2 regions of the Paraburkholderia sp. J76 genome follow, and region 1 is predicted to be linked to the other one. Evidence: riboswitches for the same ligand, from Rfam matches in the RefSeq annotation. Region 1 holds a riboswitch; the other holds the start of a gene.
What was found. Region 1 has a riboswitch for thiamine pyrophosphate ahead of thiC (phosphomethylpyrimidine synthase ThiC). Riboswitches for the same ligand answer to the same signal wherever they lie in the genome.

Region 1 (4,410 bases):
GACCGAGGTTGAACTGGTCTTCCCAGCGGAACTCGAAGCGCGCCTTGGAGAGCGCGTTGTCGCGCACCTGCGCGCCCGGATGGCCCTTCGCGAGATCGGCCGCGTGCGCCGCGAGCTTGTACGTGATGATGCCGTCCTTCACGTCGTCCTTGTTCGGCAGACCCAGGTGTTCCTTCGGCGTGACGTAGCAGAGCATGGCCGTGCCGAACCAGCCGATCATCGCGGCGCCGATGCCCGAGGTGATGTGGTCGTAGCCCGGCGCGATGTCGGTGGTGAGCGGCCCGAGCGTGTAAAAGGGCGCTTCCTTGCACCAGTCGAGCTGGAGATCCATGTTCTCCTTGATGAGCTGCATCGGCACGTGGCCCGGGCCTTCGATCATCACCTGCACGTCGTGCTTCCACGCGATCTGCGTGAGTTCGCCGAGCGTCTTCAGTTCGCCGAGCTGCGCTTCGTCGTTGGCGTCGTAGATCGAGCCGGGACGCAGGCCGTCGCCAAGCGAGAAGCTCACGTCGTACTCCTTCATGATTTCGCAGATCTCTTCGAAATGCTCATAAATGAAGGACTCCTTGTGATGCGCGAGACACCACTTGGCCATGATCGACCCGCCGCGCGAGACGATGCCCGTCATGCGGTTGGCGGTGAGCGGCACGTATTGCAGGCGCACGCCCGCGTGGATCGTGAAGTAGTCCACGCCTTGCTCGGCCTGTTCGATGAGCGTGTCGCGGAACATTTCCCACGTGAGATCCTCGGCCTTGCCGTTGACCTTCTCGAGCGCCTGGTAAATCGGCACCGTGCCGATCGGCACCGGCGAATTGCGGATGATCCACTCGCGCGTTTCGTGAATGTGCTTGCCGGTCGACAGATCCATGACCGTGTCGCCGCCCCAGCGGATCGCCCACGTCATCTTGTCGACTTCCTCGCCGATCGACGACGTGACCGCGGAATTGCCGATGTTCGCGTTGATCTTCACGAGGAAGTTGCGGCCGATGATCATCGGCTCGCTTTCCGGGTGGTTGATGTTCGCGGGGATGATGGCGCGGCCACGCGCGATTTCGTCGCGCACGAATTCGGGCGTGATTTCCTTTAGCGCGTTCTCGCCGAACGCCGCGGCGCCGAATGCCTGGCCCGGATGCTGGCGGCCCATCATCGCGGCGAGCTTCGCGCCGTTCGGGCCGCTTTGCTTGAGGCTTTCCAGATATTCGGCACGGCGCTGGTTCTCGCGAATCGCGATGTATTCCATCTCGGGCGTGACGATGCCCTGGCGCGCGTAGTGCATCTGCGTGACGTTCTTGCCTTTTTTCGCGCGACGCGGCGTGCGGTGCAGGCCCGGAAAACGCAGTTCGGCGGTGGCCGGATCGGCGGCGCGCTCGCGGCCGTATTCGGAGGAGAGGCCCGGCAGCGCTTCGGTGTCGCCGCGCTTTTCGATCCAGTTCTGGCGCAGCGCGGGCAGGCCCGCGCGAATGTCGATGCTGGCTTCCGGGTCGGTGTACGGCCCCGAGGTGTCGTAGACATAGACCGGCGGATTCTTCTCGCCGCCGAAGCCCGTAGGCGTATCCGCTTGCGTGATCTCGCGCATCGGCACGCGGATATCGGGCTGCGAACCGGTCACGTAGATCTTGCGGGAATTGGGCAGCGGCGCGATCGCGGCTTCGTCGACGTGCGCGTTGGCGGAAATGAACTTCGGATTCGCGTTCATGCGTCTCTCTCCATGGAAAGCCAAGTGGGAACAACGGCTTAGCAGGAGACGAGACGGAACGTGGACGGACTTCGCTGTGATGGGTGAGGCTTGAGCGATGTTGCGAAGTCCGGACGCTTCCCTGCGCTGGCATTATCCAGATCAGGTTCAAAGGGTATTTCTCACCCGCGAAATACGCTGCACGACTTTCGTTCGATGCGGCGCATGACGCAGGACCCCCGCGTAAGCAAGGCCAAACGATACACCGCGCTGCGACGATCTGGCAAGTGCCTTCGCCAGTGAGATGTGCCAGGCGCGAACTGGCGCAGCTTGCGGCGGCTTACAACGTGAAATCGTTCGAAGCTTCGGGCTGAAACAGGATGCGCTCGATTTTCAGCGTTTCGACCGCGCCTCCCGGCGTGGTGAAGCGCACGCTGTTGCCGCGCTTCGCGCCGAGGAGCGCGAGACCCGCGGGCGAGAACACGTTCAGCCGCCCGGCGTCGACGTTCGCTTCATGCGGATAGACCACGGTGTACGTGAGCGCTTCGCCGTTGCGCTCGTCCACGAGCGTCACCTGCGAGTTCATCGTGACGACATTCGTGGCCACGTCGCGCGGCTCCACGATCGCGGCGTGCTCGAGCAATTCGTCGAGCATGGCCAGGCGTTCGGGCGCGGCGCCCGGCTCTGCGGCGCACTTCTCCAGGCGGGCGACATCGAGTTCGGTGAGGTAGCGCATTTTCTTCGACATGGCGGGTCTCCTTGCGATCCAGAAAAAGTCGAGGTTAGGGCGAGGGCTGGCGGCCCAGATAGCGCGAAGGGGCGCGGGGCCGCAGCGGGGCGCAACGGATCGGCCCGGAGCCCGACCGAACGGCTCCGATAAGGTGGGGAGGCGGGTTCAGTGCGGGCGCCGGGCGGCGCAGAGCGGGGCCGACAGCGCAGCGGACAGTGACGGCAAGGCGCGCGGGCGGGTGGACACGGATCTCGGCGCCAGTCGCTCGCGGGCCGGCCGCAAGCGCGCCGGCGCGCTGCGAAGAGCGCGCGGCGGCAAGGCGGGAGCGGGAGGCGAAACGAGCGAAAACATGGCGGGCGGCGTGTCTCGAACAGGTAATTGAAAGTTAAACGTAATACTCGATCATGCTAGCACGATCTCACAAAGCCGGCGCGCGCGTGGACGCGCTGGCTTTGCAGTGAGCACAGTCTAGAGCAAACGCCATGACGCAGCGCGCATAAAGCCTACTGAAAGCCGCCGCAACGACCGGCGATACTGCATAATGCGGGTCGCCCGTCCCGGGTGTCCTTCGTACTCCGACTTTTTTGCGTTCTTGCGCACCTGCACCATGCTGTCGAGCTTTACCCGTCCCGCCGCCTTGCCGCCGGGGCGCCCGCGGTTCAGCCATTCACGCGCCGCGGCGAAATGACGATGCCTCCCCCTTTGCATTCTCGCGTGAATTCTCGATCGTTCCTCGCCGGAGCCCTGCGGGCCGCAGCGGCGCTGTGGCGTTTTGTGCGCGGCGTGCGGCTGCCGCAATCGCGCGCCGGGCGCGTCGCGCTTTCGCTTGGCGTTGTCTACTTTGTCTGGGGCTCGACGTATCTCGGCGTGAAAGTCGCGCTTGACTCGTTTCCGCCGCTGCTGCTTTCCGGCCTGCGTAATCTGCTCGCCGGCATCGGCCTGTTCGTGTTCGCCATGCGCCGGCGACCCGTCATGCCGACGCTCCTCGAAGTGCGCAACGCCGGCGTGGTGGGCACGCTGCTCGTCGGTCTGTCGAGCGGCATGCTCGCTTACGGCATGCGTACCGTAGGAACCGGCACGGCGGCCGTGATGGTCGCGACGGTGCCGCTCTTTGCTACCGTGATCTCGGCGGTTACCGGCCGGCGCGTGGCGAAGGCCGAATGGGCCGCCGTCGCGCTCGGGCTCGTCGGTATTGCGATTCTCAGCCATGGCGGCGGGGCTTCGGGCTCCGCGGGCGGCAGCCTCGCTATTCTGTGCGGCGCGCTCTTTTGGGCGATCGGCGCGCATCTGGCGGGCAAGCTCAGATTACCCACGGATCTCTTTATCGCGACCGCGCTGCAAATCGGCCTCGGCGGCGCCATGTCGACCGCGGTCGCGTTGGTCACCGGCGAACGCATGGGCGAGTTGCATTTTTTGCCGCTCGCGGCATTCCTCTACCTGATGCTCATCGGCACGATGGCGGCCTACGTCGCGTATGGCTATCTGATCCGCCATACCAGCCCGCTCGTCGCGAGCAGTTGCATGTATGTGAATCCTGTCGTTGCGGTCGCGCTCGGCGCGCTGCTGCTCGGTGAGCCGGTCACGGGCGGCACTGTCGTCGCGACCGTGCTGATTCTCGGCAGCGTGGGTTTGTCCTTTATCTTCGACGACCGCCGCCGTACGTCCTGAATCCTCGCGTCCCGTTAGACACATGCACGCGGCCGCTGCGCATCCGAAGATGCGCAGCGGCCGCGTTTTCTTCGTTCCCCGGCGATCAACTGATCAACTGTTACTTCGCCTTTTCCGCGGAGTTCGTGAGGGCGTGGCCGCCTGCGGAAACGTCTTCGCCGGCACCCGCCATCGTGTTGCAGGCGGAAAGTCCTGCCAGCGAAGCGGTAACGAGAAACAGGGCAATCAGGCGTTTCATGAGGAAGTCCTCCACGGTGTCTAGGAATCCCCTCTACAGCACGTGGCGTGCCCGGTCATTTATGCCGCTTGCGGGGGCTGCGAACAGGCGCCGGGTCCG
Region 2 (4,410 bases), on a different contig from region 1:
TCATCACGCGCCACCAGTTTTCGCGGATGTGCTGGAAGAGCCCTTGCGCGTTGCTGCGCTCGGTGTTCATGCCGTCGTAAAGCGCGATCTGTTCGGCGTTTTCGCGCAGGCGGATCAGGCCGAAGCGGAAGTCCGCTTCCACCTTTTGTTGCTGATAGTTGATCGACACGAGCGGGTGGCCGACCTTCTGGATCACGAGCGAGCCGAACACGGCGTAGAGCGCGGCGGCCCAGACCATGTAGCCCGGAATCGCGATCGGCGTGCCGCCCAGCGTGACCGTGAGCGCGCCCGCGAGCGTCCACAGGATCGTGATGAACGAGATGAGCGTGACGACCGTGGAGAGGAGGTCGAGCGTGAGCGAAAGCGTGGTCGTGGCGAACGACTGAAGGTCGTCGCTGATCCGCTGGTCGGGGTTATCGGCGAGACGGTCGCGCTCGATGCGGTAGAACGCGCCCTTGCCGAGCCACTCGTTCAGGAAGCGGTGGGTGAGCCACTGGCGCCAGCGAAAGCCGAGCATCTGCCGCAGATACCGGCCATACACCGCGAGGATGATGAAGCCGAACGCCAGCTCGGTGAAGGTCAGCAACAGTGGCGGGAAGCGCTTGACGTCCTTGGCCTGCAACGCGTTGTAGAACTCCGCGCTCCAGCCGTTCAGCCGCACGTTGATCCACACGACGAGCAGATTCATCACGATGATCGCGACGAGCAGACCCCAGGCGACCCAGCGTTCCTCGGACACCCAGTAAGGCTTGATCAGGCTCCACGCGGTGATCTTCTGATGCTCGTTCTGATCGGGCGTGGCGGGGGCAGCAGGTTGGTTGGTCATGTGCGTCCTGAAGATGTGGCGGCCCGCTCGGGGCATGCGCTCTCGCGCCGCATGGCGGCTGCGGGGCGGCGATTTTGCAGCGATTCTGTCGCCGGGCGCTTAAGTGAGTCTTAATCGGCGAAAAGCGGGCCGAAAGCGGAGACACAAGCGCGCGCCTGCGCCGCCGTGGCGTGGCGCCCATTGTCTCACCGCGCGGGCCTGCGAGGCGAAAGAGGCGGGCTCAGGGCATTGTGCCAGAGCCGGCGGCCCGTTCCGCCGAGGTTTGCGGGCCGCGCGGCTTTTGTGGTCTAATCGACTTTGACGAAACAGGGGTGCTTCACCGGTATGCGGGGCATGCCGTACTGAGGCTGAGAGAGACCCTTCGCACCCGATCCGGGTAATACCGGCGCGGGAAGTTTCAGAAAGTCTTGGCCGGCGCCCAGCCTTCGCAGGGCGCCAGGATTCCCGCCGGGCTGCGCTTTGGGCGCATCGGTTCGTACGAATTCCGCGAGTTTCGCATTCGTGCCGGGCCGTCTGCGCCGCATAGCCTCCACGGTCGGCCTTGCCAGCCGGTTTCGTCCTTGGGTACGTCTGCTGCTGCCGTACGGAAAGGATACGATGACCGCCTATTCTCTTTGCTCCCCGTTTTTTATCGCGTGCGCGGTGCCGTTCGCGTTGCCGTGCGCCTTGCGTGACGGAGCGCCGTCATGAGCCGCGCCCATCATCATCGCGCGGGCGGCATGCCCGACTTTGCCGTGCTGGGCGGCGGCTTGAGCGGCCGGCTCGTCGCATGGCATCTTGCCGGCGAGGGCCATCGCGTCGCGCTCTACGAACGTGGCGGCCCCGAAGGCGGCGAAGCCGCGGCCTGGGTCGCGGCGGCCATGCTCGCCCCTCTCGCGGAGGCGGCTGTGGCCGAGTTGCTCATCACCGAGCTTGGCATCGAGTCGCTCGAAACCTGGCCGCGCATTCTGGCCGGGCTGCCGCAGCCTGTGTTCTTCCAGCGCAATGGCACGCTCGTCGTCTGGCATACCGCCGATCGCACCGAAGCCCCGCTCTTCGAGCGCCGCGTGCGCGCCAACGCGCCGCGTTCGCTCGCCGAGTCGAACTTCGTCGCGCTCGCCGGCGCCCAGCTCGACGCAGCCGAACCGGCGCTCGCCGGGCGCTTCGCGCGCGGCTGGTTGCTCGAAGGCGAGGGCCAGCTCGACAATCGCCAGGCGTTGGCCGCTTTGGCCGCGGGGCTCGCCGATCGCGGCGTGGAGACTCACTGGCATACCACGGTCGACGAGGCCAACCCGCCGCTTGCGCGCGTGACGATAGATTGTCGCGGGCTGGGCGCCAAACCTGTGCTGCCGGGTTTGCGCGGAATTCGCGGTGAAGTCGCGCGCGTGCACGCGCCGGGCATCGCGCTCACTCGGCCGGTGCGGCTGCTGCATCCGCGTTATCCGCTCTATATCGCGCCCAAGGAGAACGACGTTTTCGTGATCGGCGCGACCGAGATCGAAGGCGAGGACCGTTCGCCTGTGAGCGTGCGCTCGGCGCTCGAACTGCTGAGCGCGGCGTTTGCGGTGCATCCGGCGTTCGGCGAGGCGCGCATTCTGGAGTTGAACACGCAGTGCCGCCCGACGCTGCCCGATCATCGCCCGGCGCTCATTTGGGACGGCAAGACCACGCTGCGCGTGAACGGCCTTTACCGGCACGGATTCATGATCGCGCCGGCAGTCGCCGACGAAGCCGCGCGCGTCGCCCAGGCGCTGCTCGACGAGCGCGTGAACGACGCCGATTCCTTCGAGTCGCTGCGCCGCGCCTCGCGCTGGGGCGAGATGCTCCACGTGCAGGGCGCGCACGAGCCGGCCTGAAGCGCTACCCGAAACAATCCGCAGTCTGAGAACGTATTTGCCATGGACATTCACATCAACCAGAAGCCGGTCACGCTGCGCGAGGGCGCGACTGTCGCCGATGCGCTCGCCGCATTTGGCGCGCGTCCGCCGTTCGCCGTCGCGCTGAACGGCGATTTCGTGGCGCGCGCCCAGCATGGCGCGCGCGCGCTCCAGGCGGGCGACCGCCTCGACGTCGTGAGCCCCGTGGCCGGTGGCTGAGCCTCGCTCGCTCAAAGCCTCCGGTCGCGCGCCGCCGCTTGTTGCACAGGTCGCGAGCGCTTTCACGACAACCGCCCAAGGATTCCAACCCATGACCACCACTCCCACCGCCGACGCGCTCACGCTCTACGGCGAAACCTTCGCGAGCCGCGTGCTGCTCGGCACGTCGCGCTATCCGTCGCTGCAATCGCTCGCCGATTCGATGGCGGCCGCGCGTCCCGGCATGATCACCGTCGCGCTGCGCCGCCAGATGAACGAAGGCACCGCCGAAGCGGGCTTTTTCGATCTGCTCAAGCGCCACGGCGTGCCGCTCCTGCCGAACACGGCCGGCTGTCTCACCGTCAACGAGGCCGTGACGACGGCGCACATGGCGCGCGAAGTCTTCGAAACCGACTGGATCAAGCTCGAACTGATCGGCGACGACTACACGCTGCAGCCCGACCCGGTCGGCCTGATCGAGGCCGCTGCGCGACTCGTGAAGGACGGCTTCAAGGTGCTGCCGTATTGCACCGAAGACCTCGTGATCGGCCGGCGCCTGCTCGACGCGGGCTGCGAGGCGCTCATGCCGTGGGGCGCGCCGATCGGCACCGGCAAGGGCGTGATCAATCCGTATGGCCTGCGCGTGCTGCGCGAGCGCTTGCCCGATGTGCCGCTCATCGTCGATGCGGGTCTCGGCGTGCCGTCGCATGCGTGCCAGGTGATGGAGTGGGGCTTCGACGGCGTGCTGCTCAACACGGCCGTGTCGCAGGCCACGCACCCCGATGCGATGGCGCGTGCGTTCGCGCTGGGCGTCGAGGCCGGCCGTGCGGCATTTCTCGCCGGGCCGATGGCCGAGCGCGAGGCGGCGGTGGCGAGCACACCCGTGGTCGGCATGCCTTTCTGGCACCAGGATGGAGACAAACGATGACCGAAACGCTGCGACTTAAGGACCGCGAACTGTTCTGGCCGCCCGCCGACGAACTCACCGAAACGGCGGAGCGCATTCGCGCGCGCCTGGGCGACTGGCAGCCCACGCATGCGCCGTGGCGCATCTGCCTCACGCCGCCCGACGTGCCCAACGGCGGCGATCTCATCATCGTCACCGACGCGGCGCCACATTTGGCCAACATCGCGCGCTGGATGACCGACGGCGCGGGCGTGATCGAAGCCGCGGGCGAAAACCCGAAGGCGGCGCGCGCCACACTGCATCTCGGCGGCGAACGTTACGCGCTCGAAGGCGAACTGGCGGAGGACTGGATTCCCGCGCTGGCGGCATTTCTCGACTGCGGCTTCGATCCGCACGACGCGCTCGTGCTCGCGCTCGCATGGCGCGACGGCGACGAGCAGCAGGCCGACGCGTGGCCCGTCGACATCGAGCGCTTCCCGCGTGTGCTGGGCCTGCCCGCCGCGCCCCCGCAGCCGTTCGCGCCGTGCCCCGCGAAGCTTGGCCTCTATCCGGTGCTGCCCACGGCGGATTGGGTCGAGCGCGTGCTCGACTACGGCGTGAAGACGGTGCAACTGCGTAGCAAG

Region 2: linked by a shared signal. The riboswitch ahead of U5768_RS27925 (FAD-dependent oxidoreductase) and the one ahead of thiC (phosphomethylpyrimidine synthase ThiC) in region 1 are both predicted to bind thiamine pyrophosphate.

Annotation. Positions count from the first base shown of each region.
Region 1 is NZ_CAJMZJ010000003.1:111,424-115,833, forward strand. It holds gene thiC (phosphomethylpyrimidine synthase ThiC) at 1-1,696, opposite strand, end outside; TPP riboswitch at 1,797-1,926, opposite strand; gene U5768_RS07090 (GreA/GreB family elongation factor) at 2,016-2,423, opposite strand; gene U5768_RS07095 (EamA family transporter) at 3,168-4,073, shown strand; gene U5768_RS07100 (entericidin A/B family lipoprotein) at 4,174-4,311, opposite strand.
Region 2 is NZ_CAJMZJ010000018.1:75,155-79,564, forward strand. It holds gene U5768_RS27920 (ABC transporter ATP-binding protein/permease) at 1-826, opposite strand, end outside; TPP riboswitch at 1,124-1,237, shown strand; gene U5768_RS27925 (FAD-dependent oxidoreductase) at 1,513-2,661, shown strand; gene thiS (sulfur carrier protein ThiS) at 2,704-2,901, shown strand; gene U5768_RS27935 (thiazole synthase) at 2,993-3,808, shown strand; gene thiE (thiamine phosphate synthase) at 3,805-4,410, shown strand, end outside.